DNA from 2 places in the Microbacterium sp. 05T445 genome. Region 1 is predicted to be linked to the other one. Evidence: predicted binding sites of a transcription regulator. Region 1 holds the regulator's gene; the other holds the start of a gene.

Region 1 (7,075 bases):
GCTGAACAAGATCGACCTGCCCGCCGCGGACCCCGAGAAGTACGCGGCCGAGCTCGCCGGGCTCATCGGCGGCTCGCCCGACGACGTGCTGCGCGTGAGCGGCAAGACGGGCATGGGCGTGGAGGAGCTGCTGGACCGCATCGTCGCGCAGATCCCCGCACCGAAGGGCGATGCCAACGCGCCCGCCCGCGCCATGATCTTCGACTCGGTGTACGACTCGTACCGCGGCGTCGTGACATACGTGCGCATGGTCGACGGCAAGCTGGAGCCGCGCGAGCGCATCCAGATGATGTCGACCAGGGCGACCCACGATCTGCTGGAGATCGGTGTGTCCAGCCCCGAGCCGAACCCCACCCGAGGTCTGGGCGTCGGCGAGGTCGGCTACCTCATCACCGGTGTGAAGGACGTGCGCCAGTCGAAGGTCGGCGACACGATCACGAACCACCGCAAGCCCGCCACGCAGGCGCTCCCGGGATACACCGACCCGAAGCCGATGGTGTTCTCGGGCATCTACCCGATCGACGGCAGCGACTACGCCGACCTCCGGGAGGCGCTGGACAAGCTCAAGCTCTCGGATGCCTCCCTGCAGTACGAGCCCGAGACCTCGGTCGCCCTCGGATTCGGGTTCCGCTGCGGCTTCCTGGGCCTGCTGCACCTGGAGATCATCACCGAGCGCCTGGCGCGCGAGTTCGACCTCGATCTCATCACGACGGCGCCGTCGGTGACCTACGAGGTCATGACAGACACCGGCGAGACGGTGACCGTCACGAACCCCAGCGAGTACCCCGACGGGCGCGTGGCGGAAGTGTCCGAGCCCGTCGTCAAGGTCGGCATCCTGCTGCCGAAGGACTACGTCGGCACCGTCATGGAGCTGTGCCAGTCGCGGCGCGGCACGCTCCTCGGGATGGACTACCTCAGCGAGGACCGCGTCGAGCTGCGGTACAACATGCCGCTCGGCGAGATCGTGTTCGACTTCTTCGACCACCTGAAGTCCAAGACGCAGGGCTACGCCAGCCTCGACTACGAGCCCGCCGGCTCCCAGACCGCCGACCTCGTCAAGGTCGACATCCTGCTGCAGGGCGAGAAGGTCGACGCGTTCAGCTCGATCGTGCACCGCGAGAAGGCCTACGCGTACGGCACGATGATGACCGAGCGGCTGCGCAAGCTGATCCCGCGTCAGCAGTTCGAGGTGCCGATCCAGGCCGCCATCGGCGCACGCATCATCGCGCGCGAGAACATCCGCGCGATCCGCAAGGACGTGCTCGCCAAGTGTTACGGCGGCGACATCACCCGCAAGCGCAAGCTCCTCGAGAAGCAGAAGGAGGGAAAGAAGCGCATGAAGATGGTCGGTCGCGTGGAGGTCCCCCAGGAGGCGTTCATCGCCGCCCTCTCGGGAGACGTCGAGGGCAAGGGCGCGAAGTAGCGTCCGCCCGGGCCGTGCGCCCGATCACGCCAGCAGGTGTCGCAGGTACCGTTCCGGCGCCGACAGGTATGAGCGCCAGTGCGAGACCAGTTCCAGGTCGTCCCATTCGGCTTGGCGCATGCCCCACGGGCCGAGCTCGATGATGCGCGCGCCGGGGAGCGATGCGAGCACCGGGGAGTGCGTCGCGCACAGCACCTGTCCGCGCTCCTCGGCGATCCGGTGGAGCGTCGAGATGAGCGTGAGGGTCGACGAGAACGAGAGCGCCGCCTCGGGCTCGTCGAGGCAGTAGAAGCCGGGGGAGTCGAAGCGCGTGTCGAACATCGCCAGGAACGACTCGCCGTGACTCATCTCGTGGAAGGCAGGCTCTCCGCGCGCCGAGGGATTCTCTTCGAGATACGTGTAGAACGAGTGCATCGTCTCGGCGCGGAGGAAGTACCCCCATCGCGCGGCGCCTACGCCGCGCTGGATCCGCAGCCAGTCCGACAGCGGCGACTCGGTGGCGCGGGTGCGGTGATGGGCTGAGGCCGACCCGCCCTCGGGTGAGAACCCGTAGGCGATCGCGATGCCCTCGAGCACCGTCGATTTGCCCGACCCGTTCTCGCCGACCAGGAACGTGACCCCTGGGCCGAGGTCGAGGCCCTCGTCGAGCAGCTGAGCGACCGCCGGGATCGTCACCGGCCATCGGGTACGGTCGGCCGGCGCGAGCTCGTCCCGTGCGCGGACGGCCACGACGGGTGGCTGAAGGAAGTCCGCAGCGCGCATTCCGGCAGTCTCGCATGGCCGGCCGACACGCCTGCCGTCGGCCGTGAGCCCAATGCCGGCGGGCGCCTCCCACGAGCCGGTCAGGAGCACCCCTTAGGCTGGTACCCATGCGTCGAGGAACCTTCCGTGACGACACCGTCGACTACGCCGCCGTCGGCGCCACGCAGGCGCCCGATCTGATGCAATATCCGCCGGAGCGCAGCATCCCCGCGGAGGAATCGTGGCGCATCGGCAGTGGCGAGGGCCGCTTCCAGGCCGCGAGCGAGGCGCTGATGTCATGGACCGCGCTCAAGGGCGCGGGACTCGAGGTCACCGACGTCCGGCCCGCGTCCGGGCCGACGTACTCGGGCGTCAGCTTCGACGCCGAGGGCAACCCCGTCGCGCCGAGCCGCTCCGAAGCCGAGCAGCGCTTCGACGCCGAGGGTACGCCGTTCGTCGGGCCCGGCACGACGATCCGCGTCGACGGCCGCGTGAAGGGGCTGCGCGCCGACGCCGAGCTGCGCGTCATCTTCGCTGTCGAGGAGCCCCGGCGTGTCGGTTTCGCGCTCGGCACCGTGAGCGACTCGGTCGTCAGCGGCGAGGAGTCGTTCATGATCGAGTGGTACGAGAACGACGAGGTGTGGTTCACGGTGCGGGCGTTCGACGCTCCGCATGCCGTGCTCTACCGCGTCATCCCGGCGCTCACCAAGCGCCGACGGCGCGAGCTGTTCACCCGCTACCTGCGCGCGATCTCGCCGCTGTACACGACCCCCGCGTGAGGCGCTGATGGGCTCCGCTCTTCCGCTCGGCGAGCCCGTTCCCGCGGACGGATCGCTGCCTTCGGGCACCCGCGTCGACGAGGCGACCGACTTCGGCGTGTACCTGCACGTGCCGTTCTGCCGGGTCCGCTGCGGCTACTGCGACTTCAACACGTACACGTCCTCCGAGCTGCGCGGCGCCCGCCAGGACCAGTACGCCGACACCCTCCTGCGCGAGATCGAGCTCGCATCGGCCGTGCTCGAGCGGGCGGGAGGCAACCGTGCGGCGTCGACGGTGTTCTTCGGCGGCGGCACGCCCACGCTGCTCCCGCCCGGTGACCTGGGCCGCATGCTCCAGGGCGTCCGCGGTGCCTTCGGCATCGTCGAGGGCGCCGAAGTCACGGTCGAGGCGAACCCCGACACGGTCACCCCGGCGGTGGCGGCCGAGCTCGCGGCATCCGGCGTCACCCGCCTGTCGATCGGCATGCAGTCGGCCGTGCCGCACGTGCTGGCGGCCCTGGACCGCACCCACGACCCCGAGAACGTGCGCACCGCCGTGGCGGCCGCACGCGAGGCGGGGCTCGACGTGAGCGTCGACCTCATCTATGGCGCCCCGGGGGAGTCCCTCGACGACTGGCGCGCCTCGCTCGAGACCGCCGCCGCCCTCGAGCCCGACCACCTCTCGGCGTACGCGCTCATCATCGAGGACGGCACGAAGCTGGCCCGTCAGATCCGACGCGGCGAGGTCCCCGCACCGGACGACGACCTCCAGGCCGATATGTACGAGCTGGCCGACGACCTTCTCGCGGGCGCCGGCTACGACTGGTACGAGGTCTCGAACTGGGCACGCGGCGACGCGCATCGGTCGCGCCACAACCTCGCGTACTGGACCGGTTCGGACTGGTGGGGGTTCGGGCCAGGCGCGCACAGCCACATCGCCGGGGTCCGGTTCTGGAACGTCAAGCACCCGGCCGCGTACGCCCAGCGGCTCGCGTCCGGAGAATCGCCGGCGGCAGGTCGCGAGATCCCGGATGCCGAGGCCCGCGCGCTCGAGAGCGTCCTGCTCCGCACCCGCATCCGTGAGGGGCTCCCGGTCGCGGAGCTGCTCGGCGAAGGACGCCACGCCGTCGCCGCCCTCATCGCGGACGGGCTCATCGACGGCCCCGCCGCCGTCCACGGCCGCGTCGTGCTGACCCGGCACGGACGGCTGCTGGCGGACGCGGTCGTGCGCAGCCTCACGGAGTGATCCGTCCACCGCGTACAGGGGTCCTCCTGGGGGTGGAAGACCCGCTCGGGCGTCGCTCGGCGATCCTGACAGGTGCATCGGATAGAATTGGCACTCCAGTCATGCGAGTGCCAGACGCGGCGTGAGGAGGCGGGATGGTCAGCGAGCGGGGTCTGCAGGTGCTGCGCGCGATCGTTCAGGACTACGTCGACACGCGCGAGCCGGTCGGCAGCAAGGCGATCGTCGAGCGGCACGCCTTCGGCGTGTCCGCTGCCACGATCCGCAACGACATGGCGCTGCTCGAGGACGAAGAGCTCATCGTGGCGCCCCACACCTCGTCGGGTCGCGTGCCGACCGACAAGGGGTACCGCGTCTTCGTCGACCACCTGGCCGAGCTGCGCCCGCTCAGCCCCGCGCAGCGCTCCGCCATCGCGTCGTTCCTCGACGGCTCGGGCGACCTCGACGACGTGCTGGTGCGCACCGTGCGCGCCCTCACCCAGCTCACCGGCCAGGTCGCGATCGTGCAGTACCCCTCGTTCGCCCGCGCCACGGTGACGCACGTCGAGCTGGTGCAGCTCGGCGGCGGACGGATGCTGGTGATCCTCGTCACCGACACCGGCCGGGTGTCGCAGCGACTCACGCACGTCGGTGACGACTTCGACGACGCCGACCTCGCCCGCATCCGCGCCGGACTCGGGACGCTGCTGGTCGGCAGGCCGGTGCGCGAGGGGCTGCAGCGCATCGCAGACCGCCTCGGCGCGCGTGCCGAGCAGGCGCCGGCGCACGAGCGCGCCACCGACGAGATCGTGCGCGCCGTGGCCGAAGAGCTCGAGGAGTTCCGCCAGGACCGGCTCGTGATGGCAGGCAGCGCCAACCTCGCTCGGCGCGAGGCCGACTTCCGCGGCAGCATCTACCCGCTGCTCGAGGCGATCGAGGAGCAGGTCACGCTGCTGCGACTGATGGGCGACATGGTGGCCGACGAGCAGGGGCTCGCGGCAAGCATCGGCCGTGAGAACGAGCCGTTCGGCCTGGCGGAGGCATCCGTCGTCGCCAGCGACTACGACGCGACCGGCTCGGTCGCCCGCGTCGGCGTGCTCGGGCCGACCCGCATGGACTACCCCACGAACCTCGCGGCGGTCCGTGCCGTCGCGCGCTACCTCACGCGCATGCTCGAGCAGGACGAGAACTCCCGCTGACGCGGACGCGAACACACGATTCCCGCGGCACTCCCGCGGCAGGAAGGCGAAAGTGGCTGACCACTACGAGGTCCTCGGCGTCTCACGCGACGCCACCCCCGATGAGATCAAGAAGGCCTACCGGCGGCTGGCCCGCCAGCTGCACCCGGATGTGAACCCGGGGGAGGAGGCATCCGAGCGCTTCAAGCTCGTGACCCACGCGTACGACGTGCTGAGCGACCCCGATCAGCGCGCCCGCTACGACATGGGCGGCGGCGACTCGCCCTTCGGCGGCGGCGCCGGCGGCTTCGGCGGCTTCAACGACATCTTCGAGACCTTCTTCGGGGCCGCCGGCGGCGCCCGCGCGGGCCGGCCGCGGTCGCGCCGCGAACGCGGGCAGGACGCCCTCGTGCGGGTGACGCTCGAGCTCGGCGACGTCGTGTTCGGCACGCACCGTGACATCGAGGTCGACACCGCCGTGCTGTGCGAGACCTGCCAGGGCTCGTGCTGCCAGCCCGGCACCAGCCCGGTGACCTGCGACATCTGCCACGGCACCGGCAACGTGCAGCGCCAGGTGCGCAGCCTGCTCGGCAACGTCGTCACCACGCAGCCGTGCAACGTGTGCCAGGGCTACGGCACGACCATCCCGTACCCGTGCGCGACCTGCCAGGGGCAGGGCCGGGTGCGGGCACGCCGCACGGTGTCGCTCGACATCCCCGCCGGCGTCGAGACGGGCCTGCGGCTGCAGCTGCCCGGCTCGGGCGAGGTCGGCCCGGCGGGCGGCCCCAACGGCGACCTGTACATCGAGGTCACCGTGTCGCCCCACGAGGTGTTCAGCCGCGACGGCGACGACCTGCTCGCGACGCTCGAGGTGTCGATGCCCGACGCGATCCTCGGCACCACCACGACGATCGAGTCGCTGGACGGCCCCGTCGACCTCGAGGTGCGGGCGGGCGTGCAGGCCGGCGACATCCTGACGATCAAGGGCCGCGGCATCACGCCGCTGCGGGGCACGCAGCGCGGCGATCTCAAGGTGGGCGTGCACGTCGTCACGCCCACGCGCCTGGACCACAAGGAGCGCGCCCTCATCGAAGACTTCGCCAAGCGCACCAAGGCGCCCGCTCCCAAGCTGGCCGAGTTCCACCAGGGCCTGTTCGCGAAGCTGCGCGACCGCTTCCGGAACGGCTGAGCCGTGGCGCTGCACTTCCTCCTCGACGACGCGCTCACGGCGGTGCCCGGCGATGCGGTGACGCTCACCGGGTCCGAGGCGCATCACGCCGCCACGGTGCGACGGGTGCGGGTCGGCGAGCAGATCACGCTCGGCGACGGGCGCGGCGCGTGGCTCACCGGCGAGGTCGAGTCGGTGGGGCCGCGCGAGGTGGTCGTGCGCATCGCGGGACGGACGGATGCCGAGGCTCCGCGTCCGCGTCTGGTGCTCGTGCAGGCGCTGGCCAAGGGCGATCGCGACGAGCTCGCGGTGCAGGCGGCGACCGAGCTCGGGGTGGATGAGATCGTGCCGTGGCAGGCGGCCCGCAGCGTGTCCCGGTGGGATGCGGCCAAGGCGGCCAAGGGCCGTGCCCGGTGGTCGACGATCGTGCGGGAGGCCGCCAAGCAGGCCCACCGCGCGTGGGTGCCCGAGGTCGCCGAGCTCGCGACGACCGGGCAGCTCGCGCGCCGGGTGGCGGCATCCGTCGTCCTGGTCCTGGAGCCGACGGCGACCGACCGACTGAGCGCGCTCGCCCTCGACGCCGGC
Region 2 (7,075 bases), 1.1 Mb from region 1:
GACGAGTACGTCGGCGGCGGACGCATCGTGCAGGCCGTCCAAGGTGGCGACGAGCGGATCGTCGCGGAGCGCCGCGCGCGGGGCGTGCTCGATCACGTCGACGATGCGTGCGAACGGAGTCGTGGCCCGGACGGCGGCTGCGATGGCTGGGGCGGGACGTCCGTCGTCGGTCACCAGGCCCTCCGCATAGGCCTCCGCGATCAGGTCGCCCGCGACGTCGTCCGCCGCTCCGGTCCCCGGCGCGACCCGCAGCGAGAGATCCTCCAGGAGCCGGCGCACGCCGGGGGAGACGGACGACATCCGATGCAGGATGCGTGGGCGGATGGCACGCTGCAGGACCCTGTGCGACGGGTCGTCGCGGCAGTCTCGCTCGTCGTGCGCGGCGAGGCACTCGTGCACGAGCCACGCCACGCCGCCGGTGAGGCGCAGGACATCGTCGTCGCACGCGCCGAAGCCCGTGGTGGTGGCGCGGAGGCGGACGTGCGTCACCTCGCCGAGCAGGACGATGGGGCGACTGCGTTCGAGCAGGCGGGTGAGCGCCACGAGGTCGGGGCGTGACGGCCAACTGCGCAACGCGACCACCATGCCGGCGTCGGGGTCCTCCGCACGGGCCCTCAGGGCGGTGATGCGCTCCTGGTCGAGCAGATGCGCGTCGTCGACGAGGAGCACGACCTCCGGAGGCATCGTGCCGACGTCCGTGGTCTCGCGCAGCGGTGCGGTGGAGGTGTCCTCTGATGAGAGGAGACCGGCGATCCGATGCAGCAGCGTGGTCTTACCCGATCCCGCGCTGCCGGAGACGACGGCCCGCGCGGCTTCGCCGGGGAATCGGAAGGCGTCGAGCTCGCCAGACGACGCCGACGGCATCGCGACCGCGACCGGCGGGGCGGCATGGAGTGCGGAGCTGTCGAGCCGCACCAGGTTCGAGGCGCTCGACATCACTGGGGCTCCGGGACCGATGCGGCAGGTGGCGACGGCTCGGGCTCGGGCGCCGGTGGTTCGGGCTCCGGCGCCGGGGGGTCCGGCGCGGGAGGGTCGGGCGTCGGATCCGGCGCAGGCGGGTCGGGGTCGGGCTGCGGGTCCGGCGACGGTTCCGGCTGAGGATCAGGAGCCGGCTCCGGCTGGGGGTCCGGAGACGGCTCGGGCTGGGGGTCCGGAGACGGCTCCGGCTGGGGGGCGGGGTCGGGCTGCGGGTCCGTTCCGGTGGGGACGGCCGGGTCGTCCGCCGTGCCGGATGTCCCGGTGCTCGTGCTCGGCGAGGTCGGCGACTCTGCGCCGGGCTCCAGCCCCGCGGCCTCCTGCTGACGCTCCTCGGCGCCGCGCTCGGCGATCCGGCGACGGGGATTGGGGGAGGATGCGTCCTGCGGCGGGGTGCCCTTGGCCGGTGGGGGTGCCGCATTCGTAGCGTCCTGAGGGTCGGCGGCATCCGGTTCGGCCGCCGCGGCCGACCCGCCGCTCAGCCTGGTGCCGAGCCAGTCGGCGAAGGAATCGACGCCGGCATCGCTGGGCGCTCGCGTCCCGTTGCCCAGTTCGGTGGCGCCGGCCAGCACGATGCCACCGGCGAGGACGAGCGAGCCGGCAGTCAGTGCGACGGTGGCGGGGATCGGGCGGAACCAGCGCCGGCGACGCGCGTGGTCGTCGGCGCTGTCGGGCCCGGGCGCCGAGCCGGTCGCGGGAGCTTCCGTTCCTACCGCAGCCATGGCGGTCTCGGCGGCTGCCGTCGCACTGCTCGGCGTTGCACCGCGGGCGAGTCCGTCGGCGATGATGCGTGCAGCCCCCAGGGCGACGACCGCCTTCGGGTCGGCATCGACGGCGATCGGCGCATCGCACCGCTCGGACAGCAGCTGAGCGACCCGCGGGATGCGCGACGAGCCCCCGGTCAGGAGCACGGCCTCCAATCGGCCGCCGACATCGCTGCTCTCCAGCGTCGACTGGAGGAGGTCGATCGTGCGTTCGACGCCGCGTTCGATGAGCTCCTCGAACTCGGTGCGCGTGATGCGCACCGTCGTGCTCGCACCGGCGAGGAACACCGGGATCGCGGCCTCGGAATCGAACGAGAGAGCCTCCTTCGCCTCCACGCACTCTCGGCGCAGCGAAGACAGCGCGATGCGGGCGTCGGGGTCGTCGGCGAGGTCGGCCCCCGACAGGCCTGCCGCGGTGATCGTGTGCCTGAGCACGATGTCGTCGAAGTCCGCGCCCCCGAAGTCCGAGATCCCGGTGGGCGTCCCGACGATCCGCAGCCAGTGGTCGGGTGAGCTCCCCACGAGAGCGATGTCGAAGGTTCCGCCGCCGAGGTCGTACACGGCCAGCACGCCGTCGGGGCCGAGCGGGGACGATGCGGTGTAGTGCCATGCCGCGGCGATCGGCTCGGCGACCAGGTCGACGGGCACGGTCAGCTCCCGTGCCAGCGCTCCCATGAGCAGGCTGCGGCGGTAGTCGCCCCACGTCACCGGCACAGTGGCGACGATCGCTTCGGGCTGACGGCCCTCCCGTTCCGCGACCGCATCCGCCACCCACGTCACCATGCGCGCGAACAGGTGCTCCGGCGCGTACGTCCGTCCGGCGACGACGAGCGGGACGTCATCGCCGATCCGTCGTTTGAACTCGCGGACCAGGCGATCGGGCTGCACGAGCCCTCGCCGCTCTGCGGCCTCGCCGAAGAGGAGGTCGTCGTCTGACACGAAAACCGCGGTCGGTGTACTGTCTGTCCGCCGGCCGAGTGCGAATCTCGCTGCCTCGACGATTCCTTCAGTATCAACCCTCGCCGTGGACGCGGCGGTACGGCTTGTGCCGATGTCCACGGCAAGCACATATGCGCTCGTCATCGCCCGAACTTCCCAGATTCAGGACATGTCCCCTGAGATCAGGTCTACCACTGCGAGCGGGTGAGCGCGAGGGGGTGAGGTGGGATGGTGGTCATGCGTTGGGGGAGCCCGCGAACCCCGGGCCTGATACATCGGGCGACCCGCATCCGATGCCCGATGCGGCCTCACGCGAGCTGTGTGTCGCAGGATTGGCACTCACGTTGCGGGAGTGCCAGCGCGTTGCCTAGACTGGCGTAAGCACTCTCTATGTCAGAGTGCTAACGAGTCTTCAGTCTCAAGAAAGAAGAGGTAGACCGTGTCGGTTTCCATCAAGCCGCTCGAGGACCGCATCGTCATCAAGCAGGTCGAGGCCGAGCAGACCACGTCCAGCGGTCTGGTCATCCCCGACACCGCCAAGGAGAAGCCCCAGGAGGGCGAGGTCGTGGCGGTCGGCCCCGGCCGCATCGACGACAACGGCAACCGCATCCCGCTCGACGTCGCCGTCGGCGACCGCGTGATCTACAGCAAGTACGGCGGCACCGAGGTCAAGTTCGGCGGCGACGAGTTCCTCGTCCTGTCGGCTCGCGACGTCCTGGCGGTCGTCGTCCGCTGAGTTCCGCGCACCGCGCGTACCGAGAGGGTCGGATGCCTCGGCATCCGACCCTCTCGTCATGTCCGGGCGCGACCTGCGCGCCCCCGCCTCGGCCATAGGCTGGGGGGATGAGCCGCGATCCCTCCTCGACGCACCAGTCGGCGGGGGTGGGCGATCTGGCCGATGCGGCGGCATCCACGGCGGGCATCGCGCTTCCGCCGCCGTCGTTCGAGTCGGCCCGCGAGCGCTCGCTCGGCGGTTTCTACGCCTTCGGGGCGTACCTGCTGTGGGGCTTCCTGCCGCTGTACTTCCTGCTGCTGGTCCCCACCGGCCCGTTCGAGCTGGTGGCATGGCGCATCCTGCTGTCGCTGGTGTTCTGCGCGCTGCTGCTCACGGTGACCCGCACCTGGGGCCGGCTGGTCGCCATCATGCGGCAGCGGCGCCTGCGGTGGTTGACCGCGCTCGCCGGAGCGCTGATCTACATCAACTGGCAGGTGTTCATCCTCGGCGCCCTGAGCGGGCACGTCATCGAGACGAGCCTCGGCTACTTCATCAACCCGATCGTGACGGTGCTGCTGGGCGTGCTCGTGCTGCACGAGCGGCTGCGTCCCACGCAGTGGGTCGCGATCGGCATCGCGGTGGCTGCGGTGGTCGTGATCATCGTCGGCTACGGCGCCTTCCCCTGGATCGCGCTGACGCTCGCGGCATCCTTCGGCGTCTACGGACTGGTGAAGAAGCAGGTCGGGCCGTCGGTGGACGCCGTCAGCGGGCTGACGCTCGAGACCATGTGGCTGACGCCGATCGCGGCGATCGTGCTCGCGGTCGTGGGCGCCACCCAGGGGCTCACGATGGGCGCCTACGGCTGGCAGCACGCGGCGCTGCTGAGCCTCACCGGTGTGGTCACGGCGGTGCCGTTGCTGCTGTTCGCGGCCGGAGCCCGGCGCGCGTCGCTCACCACGATCGGCCTGTTGCAGTTCGTGGCGCCCATCCTGCAGTTCCTCACCGGGTGGCTCGTGCTCGGCGAGGCCATGCCCGTCGGGCGCTGGATCGGATTCGGGCTGGTGTGGGTCGCGCTGATCCTGCTCACCGTCGACTCGGTGCTGCACGCGCGTCGGCAGCGCGTCCTCGCCCGCTGAGCTGGCGCGCGGGGCTCAGCGCACGAGGCGCGCGATGGCCTGCGTGGCCTCGGTGATCTTCGCGTCGGCCTCCGCGCCCCCCAGACGCGCCGCGTCGACCACGCAGTGGCGCAGGTGGTCGTCGAGCAGGCCCACCGCGACCGCCTCCAGGGCGGAGGTGAGCGCGCTGATCTGGGTGAGGATGTCGATGCAGTACTTCTCGTCCTCGACCATCTTGTGGATGCCGCGGGCCTGCCCCTCGATGCGCTTGAGGCGGTTGAGGTACTTGTCCTTGTCGGTGATGTAGCCGTGGTGGCCGTGCTCGTGGTCGAGCGGGGTGGCGGTGTCGATCGTCATGGCTGGTCCTTCATCCTGATCGATGTTCATTATGTCCGAGCGGGTCATGCGACGGGCGCCGGCTCTGCGATGGCCGCCGGGCGGGTGTGCGCCGGGGTGCGGCCCGCCCGGCTGCGGAACCTCCGCAGTCGCAGGCTGTTGCCGACGACGAACACGCTCGAGAACGCCATGGCGGCCCCCGCGATCATCGGGTTCAGCAGTCCCAGGGCCGCCAGCGGCAGTGCCGCCACGTTGTATGCGAACGCCCAGAACAGGTTGACTTTGATGGTTCCCAGGGTCGCACGGGAGAGGCGGATCGCGTCGGCGGCGCTGCGCAGGTCGCCGCGGACGAGGGTGATGTCGGATGCCTCGATCGCGGCATCCGTCCCCGTTCCCATCGCCAGCCCCAGGTCGGCCTGAGCGAGCGCGGCGGCGTCGTTCACGCCGTCGCCGACCACCGCGACGACCCTGCCCTCGGACTGGAGCCGTGCGACGACGGCGACTTTGTCCTGCGGCAGCACCTCGGCGATGACGCGCTCGATCCCCACTTCGTCGGCGATCGCGCGGGCGGCGGCGGCGTTGTCGCCGGTCAGCAGCACCGGCGTCAGGCCGAGCGCGCGCAGCTGCGCGACCGCCTCGGCGCTGGTGGGCTTGACCTGGTCGGCGACGACGAGGAGTCCCCGCGTCTCGCCGTCCCAGGCGACGAGCACGGCGGTGCGCCCGAGCGACTCGGCAGCACTCTTGGCGGCGGCGATGTCGACCGGCACGGCGAGCGTCCAGTCGGCGAGCAGGGCCTCGCGCCCGACGAGCACCGCGTGCCCGTCGACGACACCGGTCACGCCCTTGCCGGGGATGTTCTGGAACGCCTCGACGTCGGGCAGCGCCCCCGTCTCGTCGGCGGCGGCGCGGGCGACCGCCTGTGCGATCGGGTGCTCCGAGGCGTGCTCGAGGGCGCCGGCGAGCCGCAGCAGCTCCTGTCGGTGCGTCGTCCCGGCGGTGATCGCATCGACGAGCGACATGCGGCCGCTGGTGACCGTGCCGGTCTTGTCGAGCACGACGGTGTCGACGGTGCGGGTGGACTCGAGCACCTCCGGGCCTTTGATCAGGATGCCGAGCTGCGCGCCGCGGCCGGTGCCGACCAGGAGCGCGGTGGGCGTGGCGAGCCCGAGCGCGCAGGGGCACGCGATGATCAGCACGGCGACGGCCGCGGTGAACGCCATCGACGCCGGCGCGCCGGTGAGGAGCCAGCCGGCGAGCGTGCCGAGCGAGATGAGCAGCACGATGGGCACGAAGACGCCCGAGATGCGGTCGGCGAGCCGCTGGACCTTCGCCTTGCCCGACTGGGCGTCCTCGACCAGGCGCGCCATCTGCGCCAGCTGGGTGTCATCGCCCACGCGGGTCGCGCGCACGACGAGTCGGCCACCCGCGTTGACCGTGGCGCCGATGACGGGATCGCCCGGCGCGACCTCGACGGGGACCGACTCGCCCGTAACCATCGACGCGTCCACCGCCGAGGTGCCCGAGACCACGACGCCGTCGGTGGCGATCTTCTCGCCGGGGCGGACCACGAACTCCTCGCCGGCGCGCAGGTCGGCGATCGGCACGCGCACCTCGTCGACGCCGGTGGCCGACGGCCGCAGGACCGCGACATCCTTCGCGCCGATCTCGAGGAGGGCGCGCAGCGCGGCCCCCGCGCGCCGCTTGGAGCGCTGCTCGAAGTAACGCCCGGCGAGCACGAATGTCGTGACCCCGGCGGCGACTTCGAGATAGATGTCACCGGCTCCGTCACTGGGGGCGACCGACCACTCGAACGTGTGGGTCATGCCGGGCATGCCGGCGTGGCCGAAGAACAGCGCGTACAGCGACCACAGGAATGCGGCCGACACCCCCAGGGAGATCAGCGTGTCCATCGTCGCCGCGCCGTGCCGGAGGTTGATCCAGGCGGCGCGGTGGAAGGGCCACGCGCCCCACACCACGACCGGCGCGGCCAGCGCCAGCGAGGCCCATTGCCAGTAAGTGAACTGCAGCGCGGGGATCATGGCGAGCAGGATCACCGGCGTCGACAGCACGATCGATCCGATGAGCCGCTGGCGCAGGCTCCGCAGTTCGGGGTCGGGCGCGTCTTCCTGCAGGGCGGGCTCCGTCGCGACGGGTGCCGGGAGGGCGGCGGAGTAACCGGTCTTCACGACCTCGTCGATGAGCGCCTGCGGGTCGAGCCCCGCCGGCGCGCT

Evidence for each region. The regulator HrcA, encoded in region 1, represses chaperone genes, less so after heat shock. The targets are predictions, from matches to a motif close to TTNGCACTCGNNNNNNNCGAGTGCNAA.
Region 2: a site for HrcA is predicted at 3,011-3,037, ahead of groES (co-chaperone GroES). Genes of this name have one in related genera too.

The regions. Positions count from the first base shown of each region.
Region 1 is NZ_JBFTKJ010000002.1:1,402,305-1,409,379, forward strand. It holds gene lepA (translation elongation factor 4) at 1-1,423, shown strand, start outside; gene AC1DDU_RS16110 (AAA family ATPase) at 1,448-2,185, opposite strand; gene AC1DDU_RS16115 (DUF1990 family protein) at 2,293-2,943, shown strand; gene hemW (radical SAM family heme chaperone HemW) at 2,951-4,168, shown strand; gene hrcA (heat-inducible transcriptional repressor HrcA) at 4,303-5,343, shown strand; gene dnaJ (molecular chaperone DnaJ) at 5,396-6,511, shown strand; gene AC1DDU_RS16135 (16S rRNA (uracil(1498)-N(3))-methyltransferase) at 6,515-7,075, shown strand, end outside.
Region 2 is NZ_JBFTKJ010000002.1:265,592-272,666, forward strand. It holds gene AC1DDU_RS10800 (LuxR C-terminal-related transcriptional regulator) at 1-936, opposite strand, end outside; gene AC1DDU_RS10805 (Hsp70 family protein) at 936-2,678, opposite strand; gene groES (co-chaperone GroES) at 3,118-3,414, shown strand; gene rarD (EamA family transporter RarD) at 3,522-4,529, shown strand; gene AC1DDU_RS10820 (metal-sensitive transcriptional regulator) at 4,545-4,865, opposite strand; gene AC1DDU_RS10825 (heavy metal translocating P-type ATPase) at 4,910-7,075, opposite strand, start outside.